4 regions of the Lactiplantibacillus paraplantarum genome follow, and region 3 is predicted to be linked to each of the others. Evidence: predicted binding sites of a transcription regulator. Region 3 holds the regulator's gene; each other region holds the start of a gene.
The links. The regulator Rex, encoded in region 3, represses fermentation and respiration genes when NADH is low (regulators of the CRP and FNR family bind a similar motif). The targets are predictions, from matches to a motif close to TTGTGAANTANTTCACAA.
Positions count from the first base shown of each region.

Region 1: LP667_RS04395 (class II fumarate hydratase) is a predicted target of Rex. The motif match lies at 2,238-2,255, and genes of this name have one in related genera.
Region 2: pflB (formate C-acetyltransferase) is a predicted target of Rex. The motif match lies at 2,178-2,195, and genes of this name have one in related genera.
Region 4: LP667_RS00230 (FAD-binding protein) is a predicted target of Rex. The motif match lies at 1,750-1,767, and genes of this name have one in related genera.

Region 1 covers NZ_CP032744.1:910,250-914,471, forward strand. The annotation lists gene citF (citrate lyase subunit alpha) at 1-880, shown strand, start outside; gene LP667_RS04395 (class II fumarate hydratase) at 2,299-3,681, shown strand; gene LP667_RS04400 (flavocytochrome c) at 3,883-4,222, shown strand, end outside.
Region 2 covers NZ_CP032744.1:2,928,896-2,933,117, forward strand. The annotation lists gene LP667_RS14380 (VanZ family protein) at 337-852, shown strand; gene LP667_RS14385 (serine hydrolase domain-containing protein) at 1,044-2,033, opposite strand; gene pflB (formate C-acetyltransferase) at 2,457-4,222, shown strand, end outside.
Region 3 covers NZ_CP032744.1:584,831-589,052, reverse strand. The annotation lists gene groL (chaperonin GroEL) at 1-604, opposite strand, end outside; gene groES (co-chaperone GroES) at 660-944, opposite strand; gene LP667_RS02805 (CPBP family intramembrane glutamic endopeptidase) at 1,137-1,781, shown strand; gene LP667_RS02800 (redox-sensing transcriptional repressor Rex) at 1,921-2,598, opposite strand; gene LP667_RS02795 (ABC-F family ATP-binding cassette domain-containing protein) at 2,766-4,222, shown strand, end outside.
Region 4 covers NZ_CP032744.1:55,905-60,126, reverse strand. The annotation lists gene LP667_RS00235 (DASS family sodium-coupled anion symporter) at 8-1,423, opposite strand; gene LP667_RS00230 (FAD-binding protein) at 1,886-4,222, shown strand, end outside.

The DNA.
Region 1 (4,222 bases), 330 kb from region 3:
CAAACAAACGCAAGTTGATTACGTCGTCCAAGTCGACCAAGTTGGTGATCCTGACAAGATTGGGTCGGGTGCGACACGCTTCACCAAGGACCCGAAGGAATTGAAGATTGCCCAAACCGTCAATGATGTGATCGTGAACTCACCATACTTTAAAAACGGCTTCTCATTCCAGACCGGTTCCGGTGGTGCCGCATTGGCCGTGACCCGTTACTTGCGGCAAGCCATGCTCGATAATCAAATCAAAGCATCGTTTGCCCTTGGTGGGATTACGAAACCAACGACTGATTTACTCGAAGAAGGCTTAGTCGACAAAGTCATGGATGTTCAAGACTTCGACAAAGGTGCGGCCGCTTCGATGCACGCCAATCCTAATCAACAAGAAATTGACGCCTCATGGTACGCTGACCCTGATAACAAGGGGGCGATGGTTGATCAATTGGATGTTGCCATTCTGAGTGCGTTGGAAATTGATACGCACTTCAACGTTAACGTCATGTCCGGTTCGGATGGCGTGATCCGTGGTGCCATTGGTGGTCACCAAGATGCGGCGACGGCCAAACTGACCATTATTTCCGCACCGCTTGTTCGGGGCCGGTTAGCCACGATTGTTCCTGATGTAACGACAATCGTCACACCCGGTGATTCGATTGATGTTGTGGTGACAGAATACGGGATTGCCATCAATCCGCGGCGCCAAGACTTAGTTAAAGCACTAAGCCATGTCCCAGGTGTGCCCGTTTATACGATTGAAGAATTACAACAGTTGGCCGAAAAGAAAGTCGGCCAACCGCAACCACTTGAATTTACTGATCGGACCGTTGCCTTGATCGAATACCGTGATGGTACGATTATTGATACAATTAAAGCAGTTAAGGACTAAAAGATATTGATTACAAAAATGACCTTGCTTGGCAAATTTTGCTAGCTAGGTCATTTTTATTTGGCAATTCGGTAAGTAAAACGCAAGGTAGTCACAAAATAGAACAATCATACAATATGAGATGGCTTGTTAATTAGTGTGAATCATGATAAAAACGTGCCGATTGATTAAAGTCAAAACCAACCAGCTTAAGCCCGCTGGGAAAAGTTTAAACTAGTGTAAACCTGCTTGATTTGCGCGCCCTACGCCGACTTCCAGGCATTTCTGCCAATTGCTGGAACGTGGTGGGCACAGATTTGAGCCGAAGCCCACGTCTCAAATACTGGCCTTCCACTAACCAAGCAAAGAACGCTTGCTAAGTGGAATTTCACCACTGAGCATTGTCAGAAACGCCTTCCAGCCGGGACAGTGTTCGAATGACAGATATGGATGTACCCAATTTTTGATGGATTGATCGTTATTCTTCTCAACCGATAATCTTGTTATTTGTCTGTGAGACTAGAAATGCAATTATGCCAGCTCAACTATGTCAAAATTGCGATGCTTAGTATTGGAATGGCTAAAATGATCGACGTCAACTCAACGTTTAATTGAAGCTCCAGTTTCAAAATAACCAACAACCAATTGTACCAAGTTAAGTGGCCGTTCATCCGCCATACGAACGGCTTACCCGAAACGTGTTCGGTGCCACTAAAGCCTGTGCTTGCTACACCAATGGACTAATGCCAAACCACATTAATCCGTTGGTTAGGCACAACCCGTGGTCCCTCACAGGCTTGAGACTGGAGGGGCTGGGTGACAATGCTCAGTAGCCAAATTATTCTTAGCTGGAAGTGGGGTGCTTCCGGCTTAGAATAAGACTCGTATTTGAGATGACGCGGGTTGGGCGTTAGCTCAAATCGACGTCGGCTTACGTTCCAGCAATTGGCACCCGGCCCCGGAGGTCGGAATAGGACGCGCATATACTGACGCATAGTAATCCAACTAATGGGCATGTTTTAACCATGATTAATGACAGCTTAATTAGTTTGGTGAATCAAGTAAGTTGATTAAGAAACACGTGTTCAGTTATACGCTAAAAAATATCAAAGCATTGGGGTGAATGAAGGATGGATAAACAGCCAAATTTTAACTTGTTTGTCGATAAATAGTGGTCGTAATCAGCTGTAATCGAATAGAATTTATAACTAAGAATAAATCACACCATGTGAAAAAATAAACATTTTTATCCAAAGGCTGTAATTTTCTTTTTTAGTACGCTTAAGCGCCGATATATCAACCTCATAATTAATACTTATAGCTAAAATACAGTTTGACTATAGCGGTATTTGGACGGTAAACTTAGTTTATAAACTAAATGTTATTTTTTTCACACACTTAGTAAGCGCTTACCAACACATTAATTGGAGGTTATCAACATGACAGAATATCGAGTTGAATCAGATACTTTAGGCGAAGTTAAAATTCCTGCGAACGCACTATGGGGTGCCCAGACGGAACGGAGTCGCCATAACTTCCCAACTGGTACGAAGATGCCGTTGGAAATGATTCGGGCACTACTTCAAATCAAGCGGGCCGCCGCAATTGCGAATAAGGAAGTTGAAGCAATGACTGCCGAAAAAGCTGATTTAATCGTGGCTGCCATTGATAAGTTATTAGCGCTCGACGATGAAGATTTGCGTAAGGACTTTCCACTGGTTGTTTACCAAACTGGTTCAGGGACGCAAACAAATATGAATGTTAACGAAGTGGTCGCGCATATGGCTGGCAAGATCAACCCAGATATTGAAATCTTACCAAACGATGATGTGAACCATGGTCAAAGTTCTAACGATATTTTTCCAACCGCAATGAACATTACGGCCGCGGTTGCCGTGGATAAGTTGATTTCTGCTGCAGAACACTTGTTAGCAGAACTGAAAATTAAGCAAAAGAAGTACTGGCGGGTAGTAAAGATCGGTCGGACTCACCTTCAAGATGCCACGCCACTAACTTTTGGTCAAGAAGTGAGTGGTTGGGCCAGTGCGATTGAACATGATATTGCTTACTTGAAGCAATTGAATCCAACTTTAGGCGAACTCGCAATGGGTGGGACCGCTGTTGGGACTGGTCTAAACGCTGCCCCTCATTTTGCTGAAAATATTGCCGCTGCCATGAGTAAACTGTACGGCATTGAATTTACGGCTGATTCCAACAAATTCTATGGTTTAGCTCATCATTCTGGTTTGAACGTGGTCCACGGTGCCATCAAGACGTTGGCGGCTGATTTAATGAAGATTGCCAATGACGTACGATTCTTGGCAAGTGGTCCACGGGCCGGTTATGACGAATTAAACATTCCAGCTAACGAACCCGGCTCATCAATCATGCCTGGGAAAGTTAACCCAACCCAAGCTGAAGCTATCACGATGGCGGCTGTGCGGGTCATGGGAAATGACGTGGTCGTCGATTTAGCTTCTAGTCAAGGTAACTTTGAAATGAACGTCTACAAGACGGTCTTGATTGATGCCTTCTTAGAATCCGCTGAATTGTTAGCCGGAACGATTACCGGCTTCACTGACCGGATGATTGCTGGTTTGACCGTTAACCAAGATCGGATGGCAGAATTAGTCGACAGTTCTTTGATGACTGTTACGGCATTGTCACCACATATCGGTTACCATGATAGTGCGATGATTGCCCAAGCCGCTGAAAAAGCCGGAACAACTTTACGTGAAGCAGCGATCAAGTCGGGGAAAGTCACGGCGGAACAATTCGATGAATGGATGGTTCCAATTGATATGACGAATATTGATGATTAAGGTAAAATAAGCAGAGGTCAAGCGTCGGTTAGCTGACGTATCTTAACGTGGCACGGGCCGTTATTCCTAGATTTGGAATGATGGCCCGTGTCGAGTTAACCGCAGTAATCTGCTTGTTAATTGTTGGGCTAATAAAAATGGGGCCTTGAGCGTTAGGTTCATTTGCTAGCCCGGACGAATTGAGAGGAGTAGTGGTATTCAATGGCTGATAAATTTACATTTACACCAACCGCATTAGCGGATTTAAAACCAAACTATGACGTGATTATTATTGGATCAGGTGGTGCTGGCCTAACAGCTGCCATTCAAGCACATGAATTGGGATTGAAACCCGTTATTCTAGAAAAAATGCCTAAGATTGGTGGGAACACTACCCGGGCTTCATCAGGAATGAATGCGGCTGAAACCAACGTGCAACTGCATCACCACATTGTTGATAGTTTTGGTGATTTCTACGGCGAAACCCTTAAAGGTGGCGGCGGAATGAATAATCAAGCCCTATTGAAGTTCTTCACAGAACACAGTGCATTAGCAATTGACT
Region 2 (4,222 bases), 790 kb from region 3:
TCAAAGATCTAATTCCGTGTGTTAATCGCTTAACACAACTTAATCATCATAACATCTTAATCAATATCTTGTCAACAACTTTTTTTAAGAAGTAACTTGATTAATTTGCCGTGGTTGCCTTTGCGACAACAGAAACTATCTTACCAATTACTGAAGAAGTTGTCAACAACTAATTTCAATAATTATTTGATGGTGAGAAGCATCTGCCGTAGCAGCAACGTTTACTAATATACCAATTGAAACAAAAAGTGTCAACACTTTTCCTGAATTTATTTTTATAAATGGTCAAATGTCCTTTTCTTCTCTATACTATTTAAATAAAAGGAGCGACTAAATATGCTAGCTTGGCTACCATTCTTACTTATCTCAGTACTGTTCATTGTTCTATTATATGCCTGCGCGCGTTCGGCAAGCACTAATATCCAACGGTTTAAGCAGCTCAGCTTGATTGCTTTTCTCTGGATATTAACTGCTTTTTGCTACACACCTACGAGTTACAACTTCGGTACTCAACTTGTGATTCAATATATTCAATGGGGTCCTGTCAAATTGAATGTGATCCCCTTCCAACAATTAGACATTGAGTTTTGGCTCAACGTCCTTCTTACCGTTCCGTTAGGCGGCTTGTTGGCGTGGAACTTTCCCGACTTACCCTGGCGTCGATTTATTTGGTTAGGTTTACTCACCGGCCTGACACTCGAACTAGGTCAATTCATTCTGGACTGGTTGGTTAATATCAAGCGTTGGGTCGATATCGACGATGTTATTACTAACTGGGCTGGCGTCATTCTTGGCGCAGCCAGTTATAAAATTGTGCGTCACATTCCCGGACTACGATGGTTGCAAAAGTAGCCTATATGTTGCAAAAGTAGCCTATATATAGAAGTAAAAATTAAAGAGCCCTACTTCCACGTTCAACCACCGATTAATTTCTTGCAAGTAACCCGACAAACTGGCCATGATAACCTCACAATTAAATAAGGCGCCGCAGCCGTGAATGACGGTTGCGACGCCTTATTTAATTTCAGGATCAATATTTATCTTTAAGATTCAAAAAATAAATCAAAGACTTGTTTACGATCTCGATTCCAAACTTGATTATCACTCGTTGGGTAGACTCGGTTTGTTAAAACAACTAGCCCCACCTGTCGATCCAAATCGAAAGCGATGGCTGGTCCTGTAAAACCAGTGTGGAAATATTGATGACGCCCCGCGCGTCGTTCCCAACCTAGTGTTCGACCACTTTCATCATATTCGCCCAACCAATCAAAGACGTTTTCATCAAGTACCCGCTTTCCCTGATACTCGCCAAAATTCAGCATCATTTCAACAAACACCGATAAATCGGTCAATGTCGAGAACAAGCCCGCATGGCCACTCTCACCATTTAGCAAGAATGCTTTATAATCATGAACCTGCCCTTGAATTTGTCCTCTTAACGGATCAAACTCCGTTGGCACAAAACGAACCTTGGGCCGATTTAAATTATAGCCCGTATTGGTCATAGCCAATGGATAGCAGACATGATCCTGAATGCTTCGTGCCAACGATCCGTCAACTGCTCGAATAATCCAGCCCAGCAAAATGAATCCTAAGTCTGAATAGACGTACGTTGTTCCCGGAGCAGTAACTAGTGGCGCATCATAGACCGCTTTAATTAAATCCTCGCGCTGCATCTTATCCAGATTATCAATATCTGCTGGTAAACCACTATTATGAAGTAACAAGTTTTTAATGGTAATTTCAGGATGCGTAAACCCAGGTAAAAATCGAGCTACCGAGTCTGTTAAATGGACCGTGTGATCCGATAGCAACTGAAAGATTCTTGTCGTGGTCCCCACAACTTTAGTTACCGATGCCAAATCATAGATCATGGCTGGATCCAAGCCGATGGCAAATTCATCACGACCCTGCTTGCCATGATAATATTGACTAATACCTTTAGGGGTGATCAAGCTAAACGACGCCCCGTAAATATCACCAGCTTCAATACAACTGTCAATATATTGTTCAATTTTTTCGAGCATCTGCATTACGCCCACCTTTCGTGACATACATTACTTTTTTCATCTGCTTATCTTCTTTATGATAACGAACTTCCTCATAAAATCAACGGCAAACGTTTTGCAAATCTATCACACACTAGCTCACTTTTCATTAACTAACTAGTTGAACACTTGTTATATTATAGACAATATTCCACTTATATATCAAAGCAAGCATGAATTTTGGCTGTTTTTTGAATATAATTAAGTGAATTGTCAATGCACAACTACGGCAACAAACACTGTCATGCCAGCATTCAAATTCCAAAACACCTTCATAGATTATAAAAAATTGACCTAAACGTGAAATAAATCACCTGGAAGCGGTTACAAATTCGCAAAAAAATGTTATGATTCAAATATAGAATTTTATCAATCATTTGATTGGATTCAAATTATGGAGGCGAGAAAATGATTACATCAGAAAAGACAACAAAGCCCGCAGCTTGGAAAGGTTTCAAGGGAGGGCACTGGCAGGAAGAAATCAACATTCGTGATTTTATTCAAAATAACTTCACACAATACAATGGCGATGAAAGCTTCTTAGCTGGCCCCACCGCTGCCACCAAGACTTTAAATGACAAGGTCTTAGCATTAAAGAAGCAAGAACGTGAAGCTGGCGGTGTGTTGGACGCTGATACTAAAGTTGTTGCAACGATTACTTCCCATGGCCCTGGCTATATTCAAAAAGATCTCGAAAAGATTGTTGGTCTCCAAACCGACAAGCCTTTGAAGCGAGCCTTTATGCCATATGGTGGTATTCGGATGGCCGATGACGCCTTAGAATCTTACGGCTACACTCCTGATAAAGAAAACGATAAAATCTTCACAGAATATCGCAAGACTCATAATCAAGGTGTCTTCGATGTTTACACCCCTGACATGCGGAAAGCACGTCACTACAAGATCATCACTGGTCTACCAGATGCTTATGCACGTGGCCGCCTTGTTCCAGACTTACCACGGGTTGCTGTTTATGGGATCGATCGTTTGATGGAAGACAAAGCTAATGACTTTGCTCACATTGGCGATGGCGAATTAACCGATGATGTTATCCGTCTCCGTGAAGAAGTTCAAGATCAATACCGGGCTTTAGCTGACATGAAGAAGATGGCTGCTAGTTATGGTTACGATATTAGCAAGCCTGCAACTAACGCACAAGAAGCCATTCAATGGATTTACTTCGCTTACTTAGCTGCCATCAAGACTCAAAACGGTGCCGCAATGTCTGTTGGCCGGATTGATACAACAATGGATATCTTCATTCAACGCGATTTAGAAAATGGCGTTATCGATGAAGACCAAGCCCAAGAATTAATTGACCAATTCGTTATGAAATTACGGATGGTTCGGTTTATCCGTACTGAAGAATACAATTCACTCTTCTCCGGCGACCCAATCTGGGCAACCTTATCAATGTGTGGCTTAGGCGTTGATGGGCAACATCACGTTACTAAGACAGCCTTCCGGATCTTAAAGACCTTGGATAACATGGGCGCCGCACCAGAACCAAACATCACGATTCTATGGTCAGACCGCTTACCAGAAGACTTCAAGCGTTACGCAACGCAAGTCTCCATTGACAGTTCAACCATTCAATACGAAAACGATGATTTGATGCGGGTACAATGGGGTACCGACTACTATGGGATTGCTTGCTGTGTTTCAGCACAACCAATTGCTGACGGCATCCAATACTTCGGTGCTCGGGCAAACTTAGCCAAAGCTATTCTTTACGCCATCAATGGTGGTCGTGATGAAATTGCTGGTGACCAAGTTGGCCCTGCCTACGAACCAATTACTTCAGAATACATCGACTATGACGAATTCATGAAGAAATTAGACAAACAAATGGATTGGTTAGCTGACACTTACGTTAACTCCCTCAATGCCATTCACTACATGCATGACAAGTATTACTACGAAGCTGCCCAATTAGCTTTGAAGAATACTGACCTTGACCGGACCTTCGCAACTGGGATTTCTGGTTTATCACATGCTGCTGATTCGATTTCAGCAATCAAGTATGGTCACGTTAAAGTTATTCGTAACGAAGATGGAATCGCCGTTGACTTCAAGGCTGACAACGACTTCCCTCGCTACGGGAATAATGATGACCGTGCTGATGACATTGCTAAATGGTTAGTCAAGGAACTATACAGTAAGATGAATACGCA
Region 3 (4,222 bases):
TGTATTGTGATAAGTAGCCGCGGTCGAATTGCATTCCTTCAACAACGTCTAAACTCGTATCAACACCACGTGATTCTTCAATCGTGATCACACCGTCATGGCCAACTTTTTCCATGGCTTCAGCAATTAGCTTACCAGTTTCTTCACTTGCTGAAGATACAGAAGCGATTTGCGCAATATCTTCTTGCGTCTTAACTTCGTGTGCCATGGCATGTAATGAGTCAACCGCCGTCTTAGTGGCTTCTTCAATCCCACGACGAATGCCAACAGGGTTAGCACCGGCGGTAACGTTCTTCATACCTTCATTAACGATTGATTGCGTTAAGACCGTTGCAGTCGTCGTCCCATCACCAGCAATGTCATTAGTCTTTGAAGCAACTTCAGAAACTAACTTGGCACCCATGTTTTCGAAATGATCGTCCAATTCAATTGCTTTAGCAATCGTTACACCATCATTAGTAATTGTTGGTGAACCATATGATTGTTCCAAAACGACGTTGCGACCCTTAGGCCCTAACGTTGACTTAACTGTGTCAGCTAATTGATCGACACCTTTTAGCATCGCTGAGCGTGCATCTTCAGAGAACTTTAATTCTTTAGCCATTATCTCTATTCACCTCATGAATTTAATTTATTTTAAGTTGCGCAATTTAAATGGATTAGTCTTCGATTGCAACGATATCTTTTTCGTGCAATACCAAGTACTTAGCACCTTGATACTTGACTTCGGTACCGGCATACTTATCGAATAATACTTGATCGCCGACCTTCACGCTGGGGTCAACTTTTGTCCCGTTATCTAAAACACGACCGTCATTGACGGCAACAACCTTCCCGCTTTGGGGCTTTTCCTTGGCGTTATTGGCAATGACAATCCCACCAATTGTTTGTTCTTCTTCTTCTTGTTGTTGCAAGATAACGCGATCTCCTAATGGTTTTAACACGTGAATCCCTCCATTTATTCTTTTTTAGCACTCCGTAGTTCCAAGTGCTAATTACATTGTCAACTATATCATTTTAATTCAAGATTGCAAGTAATTTGTCAATTATTAGTCAAAGAATGTCAAATCGACTATAATGAAAATTACAGTTACCGCTACGCAACTTAAATTTAACTTTTAAAAGGACGTGAGTTGATGGTCAATCGCCGCCAATCAATCTTTATTCTCATTATTTACTTTATTATTTACGCACTACCAAGCGTTTTAGTTACCGCTTTTCATCAACTTGGTTCTCAAGTATTCGTCATTCAAACAGTTGATTACTTGGTCGGTGCTGTCCTGCTCATTTGGTTAGCTAGCCGAATGAAGGCTAAAAATGTGATTGAAAAGCATCCCAGCAATTGGAGCAAAACCATTCTTTGGGGATTGATCGGACTCGTGCTCGTCATCGTCGGCCAATTAATTATTCTAAAAATCACTGCATTATTAGGCCAGTCAACCGCCTCAACTAACACCACTACGCTCTTGACAGTTGGCCAGCAATACCCGGCCTTTTTCCTAGCAATCATTATCGGGGCCCCAATCATGGAAGAAATCGTCTTTCGCAAAGTTATCTTCGGTAATCTTAGCGCAGTCACTGGTAAGATTGGAGCAGCCTTAATTGCGAGCGTCCTATTTAGCTTCGCACACGCGGATGGTCACTTTATTCTATACGCATTTATCGGCCTCTTATTCTGTTGGCTATACCAACATACTGGTCGTATTCAAACTTCTATGACCGCCCACATCTTAATGAATGCATCGGTCGTATTACCAACACTGTTTGGATTACTGCATTAATCCAAACTAGCAGCTCTCAATAGCTGAAGCCGTCATTAAACCCTTGTTTTTAAGTAAAAAGCTGACACAAAAAGGTGCTCTGGGAACCAGTCCCGGGGCACCTTCTTTTACTATATAATATCTAAACTAAGACAGTGACTTAGTCTTGCGTCTCATTCTGATCGTCATGACCGGTTTCGCCCAATTGCTGCCCATAATGCTCAATAAAGTAGATCAATGTTTGCAATTCATTGGTCAAGTCAACGTTTTGAACCCGGACTGTTTCTGGAACCGAAATTCGTAACGGCGTGAAGTTCATGATTCCCTTCACGTTAGCATCAACCAAATCATCCGTAATTTCCTGAACGACCGTCGTTGGGACTGTCAAAATTGCAATTTCAATCTGTTGTTCGATCAATTGCTTCTTCAACTCAGTCATTGGGTACACTGGCACCCCGCTTTGAACCGTATTGGCAATCGCCTCGTTAACATCAAAGGCTGCTGAAATTCGGACATTACTATTTTTGTGAAAATTGAAGTTTAATAAGGCGTGACCTAAATTTCCGACCCCAATCAAGGCAACGTTCGTTAAGGTGTCTTGGTTCAAAATCTTTTTAAAAAATGCAAGCAACGTTTCAACATCGTATCCATACCCTCGTTTACCGAGCGCCCCAAAATACGAAAAGTCTCGCCGAATCGTTGCTGAATCTACTTTAACCGCCTCGGACAACTCGGTTGATGATACCCGCTTCTTATCTGCATCTAGTAAAATATTCAAGTAGCGGTAATAAATCGGTAACCGTTTTGCCGTTGCCCGTGGAATTTTTGTTTCTGCCATTCGGACGCGTCCTCCTATATAAAAGTTTGTGAATTTGCTGACACTATTCTAGCATAACCTACGACTTTGTGAAATAATAATTACTTATTATTCCAAATAATTGGGCAAACCGTTGCAATATGCTACAATTATGTCACGAATCAAATGTGAAAGGAGCTTAATAAAGCGTGATTTTACTACAAGTACAGCAGGTTATGCGGCGTTTTGGTGCCGATGTCTTGTTCGATAACGTACAAATGGACATTCAAGAGCACGCCCGTGTGGCCCTCGTTGGTCGCAATGGCGCCGGCAAATCAACCTTACTTAAAATGATTGCTGGTGAGACTGTGCCTGACGAAGGCCAGATTTCGATGCGCAAGGGACTGACAATTGGTTACTTGGCCCAGGACCAAGGCCTAGACAGTCATAATACAATCTGGGAAGAGATGAGTAGCGTCTTCGCCGAGTTGCATGCAATTGAAACCCGAATGCATCAACTCGAAAATCAACTCAGTGATCCGGCTATCATGAACGATGAACAGGCCTACCAACAAACTTTAAAAACTTATGACCAAATTCAAACAGAATTTCAGCAGAAAAACGGTTACGGGTACCAAGCTGAAATCCGGGGTGTTTTACACGGATTTCAATTCGACGCCGATGTCTATGATAAATCAGTCACTGAACTATCAGGTGGGCAAAAGACGCAGCTAGCACTCGCCAAATTATTACTTGAAAAACGCGATTTACTTATTCTTGACGAACCAACTAACCACTTGGATGTTGAGACTTTAACTTGGCTAGAAAGTTATTTACAGTCGTATACAGGCGCATTGCTTATTGTCAGCCATGACCGTTACTTCCTAGACCGAGTCGTTAATGAAGTTTATGACCTGTCGCACCATGAAATGGTCCATTATACCGGCAACTACGATCAGTTTGTTCAAGAAAAAGCGGCACGTATTCAAGCTCAGTGGAAACACTACGAAAAACAACAAGCCGAGATTAGTAAGCTTGAAGACTTCGTTAACCGTAATATTGTGCGGGCTTCCACGACAAAACGCGCCCAGGCCCGACGCAAACAACTCGCTAAGATGGACCGACTTGATCGCCCTGACAATGATGAGAAAACGGCCCACTTTGGCTTTCACGCCGCCAAACAAAGTGGCAACATCGTTTTGACCGTCAAAGACGCTGCCGTGGGTTATGATGGTCGGATCCTGTCAGAACCAGATAATCTCAGCGTCAAAAAACATGAAGCGATTGCCATCGTCGGTCCGAACGGGATTGGCAAATCAACCTTCCTCAAGAGTATTTTGGGCCAAATTCCATTCATTAAAGGTCAGGCCGTGTTTGGCACTGGCGTCGTCACTGGTTATTATGACCAAGAGCAACGCAACCTTAATGATAAGAAAACGGTATTGGGTGAGCTATGGGATGAACATCCAACCACGCCCGAAAAAGATATCCGGACTATCCTAGGAAGCTTTCTCTTTACTGGAGAAGACGTTGATAAACCCGTTCACGCACTATCTGGTGGCGAACGGGCCCGGTTACTATTGACTAAACTCGCCATGCAAAACGACAACTTCTTAATTCTTGATGAACCGACGAACCATTTAGATATTGACAGTCGTGAAGTGTT
Region 4 (4,222 bases), 530 kb from region 3:
TAAGTATTTACCACAAACCTAATAACTTCGTCCAGAGTAGCCCTCCACCTAACCAAATAATATTAAAAATGACACCCACAATTGCGCTTAGTTTCCACCACTCCGCACTCGTCACATAACCCGTACTTGATAGTAATGCAGCAGGGCCTGCCGAATATGGCGTCGTAGACAAGTTGATTGAGCCAGCAAATGCCAACAATAGAGCCGCCAAGACGTGGGGCACGCCAGCACCAATAGCGATGGATAAAAAGCCGGCGTATAGTGCTGAAATCTGCGTTGAAACACTTGGAAACATATAATGTAAGTAGAAATAGGCTAAAAACAAAATAATTAGAACACTAATCCAGTTCATCCCGTTCAGTAAATGCCCCAACGTTTTTGAAAACCAAGGGAAAAATCCTAACGTCATTAACTTCTTGGACATCATCATAATGATTGACAGCCAGACTAAAATATTCCAAGCAAAATTTTCATTAAGCAAATCTTTGGTGGTTAATACGCCGGTAATTAGTAAAATAACGACCGCAATAAAACTAACCTCGGTAGCATCAATGCCAATCTTAGTCCCAACTAACCATAAAATGATGGCTAAAACAAATGTTACCGACATAATTTTTTCACTAGCGGTCATTTTTCCGAGAGCCGTCAGCCGTGTCGTTGCCCAGCGATGCGCATCGGGGGTTTCCTTAACTTCGGGTGGATAAACTTTATATAATACCCACGGAATAATTAGTAGCGATAAAACTCCCGGAACACAGGCAGCCATGAACCACTGCATCCAGGTCACTGTGATTCCCTGCATTTTGGCTAAGCCGATCGCAACCATGTTACCAGCCAAGCCAGTCAAAAATAGGCCTGATGTAATATTATTAACTTCATACTCAGTAAAAACTAAAAATGAGCCTAATTTCCGTTGGGTCCCCTGTTTTGGGTCAGAGCCCATTTCACGAGAAAGATTATCAATGATTGGGTACATGATGCCATTGACCCGCGCATTATTGCTGGGAATACCAATCGCCAACACGGCATCAACAAAGGATAGGGCGTACGCTAAACTCAACGTGCGTTTACCAAATAAGCTGACAAATAAATAAGCAATCCGCTTGCCAAGTCCCGATTTGATAAAACCAGCAGCCATGAACATGCACATGGCAACCATCCACGCTGTCGAATTACCAAAACCGGTCGCGACTTCGTCCATCGTAAAAACACCCGTTAACGTCGCGACAACAATCCCAATCAGCGTGACGGCCATCATCGGCAACGGCTTGGTGATACAAGCAATAATCGTTGCTACAAAAATAGCAAAGAGATGCCACGCGATAATACTAATCGCTAACGGTCGTAGTGGTGTAAGTAACCAGAGACCAATTCCAAAGACTAACGGCAAAAGAAAGCCCTTCCATTTTACTTGACTCAACATTTGCAATTCCTCCTAATGATTTCTTGATTGTTAATTTTTTCACATAAGCTGACATCAACAGCTGTATTCCTTTTTTCAGTATCACCATAACTTAATTTATAAGTCTGTCAATCAAAATTTAGCAATACTTAACCCGTGAATGTAATGAAATCAGCTGTACTAGGGCTTAAGACGACGTCTCTTTTGTTCATATATTAGATTTTATTTTAATCAACGACAATCACTGGCTTCCTTTTTATAAATATAATTTATAAAAAACTAAAATAAAGTTTGCTGCTCGCTTAGTTCCTACTTAATAATCGTTGATCGAATAAAACAACTTTCGCTTGTTATCGTTGTCACAATAGTGTTTTGCGAAACTGGTCAAAATTAAAGGTTGTTTTTTCTATACGATTAATTATATTGAAAGCGTAAACAATCGATGTACTTATCAAACTAAAAAATAATAAAGGAATGTTGATTATGAAATATGTCGCCTTGATTGGTACGACTGCACAACAATCTTACAATCGTGAACTATTACAATTTATGAATCACCACTTTAGTCAGCGGGCTACGATTGACGTCAATGAGATTACCGGAATCCCACTATTCAATGAGCCTGATCAAGATGATATTCCAGCCACCGTTCAAATCTTAAATGATAAAATTAGCCAGGCAGACGGGGTTATTATTGGTGTACCCGAATACGATCATGCCATTCCAGCCGCACTCAAGAACGTCATCGAATGGCTCTCATACCAACTCCATCCGTTTGCTAATAAACCAGTCATGTTAGTTGGTACTTCCCTTGGCGTACAGGGGACATGCCGTGCTCAAGGTGACTTGCGCAATATTCTCAATGCGCCCGGAGTTGATGCTCAGGTACTTCCCGGCAATGAATACATGTTAAGCTACGCTGCTAAAGCCTTTGATCAGAATGGTCAAATGGTCGATGCCCCTTCTATCAAATTCTTGGAACGGTGCTTCGATAATTTTGAAAAATACGTTAAAGCACTCAACGGCACCCCCGCGCTCAATGTGAACTGGCACGGTAATTACGACGTTATCGTTTTAGGCTTTGGTGGTGCGGGTGCATCGGCAGCTCGCTTTGCCGCTGATAATGGCGCAAAAGTTCTACTAGTGGATGCGGCGCCATTTGGCCGTGAAGGCGGCAACACCCGCTACTCTGCCCAACATGTCGTTACGGGTGAAAGCCTAGATAAACTAACCGCTTATTATCAAGCACTGGGCGCACCCTTTAGTACTCCTACTAAGACGCTCAACGCTTATTTAAGCGGCATGAACAAAATTCCAACATACTTTGAAAAGTACCTAGGAATTAAAGCAGTCAGTTGGAAACATGACATTAAACCTGGTGATGCTGTTGCCATCAAGAAAACCATGGCGGAATATCCAGAATTAGCTGGGAGCGAGACTGTCGATTTCGCCCTCGTTCATAAACGCGATAAAGACGCCGCATTATGGAAACTCCTCCGGCAAAAAGTGCTCGAACGGGCCGACAATATTGACGTCTGGTTAGACTCACGAGCACAACACTTGATTCAAGACCCCAGCACCAAAATCATTCAAGGTGTCCAGATCAAACGCGGTGAACGCTTACTTAACATTCACGCCAACAATGGCGTCGTCCTTGCAATGGGGGGCTTTGAAAATAATCCTGAGTTAACACAAACTTACCTTCATAGCAATCACTTGACCCCATTGGGCACCCTTTATAACCGTGGTGATGGCGTCAAAATGGCCCAAGAAGTTGATGCCAAAATGTGGCACATGACCAATTATGAATCTCACGGTATCTTACCTGGAATCACCTTCAAAGAAGACGCCAACGAGCGGGGCCGGCAAATTGAGCATTGGCCATTACTGAAGAACGGCAGTATTTTCGTTATCGCTGACGACGGGACACGTTATTTCCAAGAAGATGCTAAGCACCGGCATGGACACGTTTATACGCACGGTTCTTGGTTGATTCCAATGAAGAACCAGCACCCCTACTTGATCTTTGATCAAACCCAGTACGATGCCTTCAAACAAGAAGAAAGTCAGGCTGGTCAGTTACCTTATCCGAAATTCATGACCAAGCTCGTTTCCGCGCCAACGATTGCACAATTGGCAGACAAATTAGACGTTCCTGCTAACAATCTGCAACAGACCGTCACCGATTTTAATCACTATACAGAAGTGGGTCGTGATTTTGAATTTGGCCGTGATCCACAAACGATGCGGCAGCTGGACGGTGGCCCTTACTATGCCATTGCCGCGGCAAATGACGTTCTCAACACACAGGGCGGACCACAGCGTAATGAAAACGCCCAAATTCTCAATGTCAACGACGAACCGATTCCCCACTTATTCGGCGCTGGTGAATTAGGCGGTATCGTTGCGAACTGCTATCAAGGCGGCGGTAATTTGGCCGAATGTTTGATTTTTGGTAAGTTAGCTGGTGAAAACGCTGCTCGTCCAAAGGTAGATAGTGAATCTGTCACCGCCAACGAAGCCAACGGAATTAATGATCTTGTTGATGGCGAAACAGCATCCAATGTTAAACTGGCCGCTGATCAATATCTCGGCAGTTCTAATGCCGGGCTAGGTGGCAAAGTTATTGTGCGTGTGACTTACAACGACCATAAAATTCAAGCAGTCGATGTTATTCAACACCATGAAAGTGAAGATGTTGGTTTAACCGCTATCGATCAAATTCCACAAGAGATTGTGGCAGCCAACTCCACTAGCGTTGATGCCGTCTCAGGTGCCTCTGCATCTAGCCGAGCCATTAAAGAAGCGGTTCAAGATGCG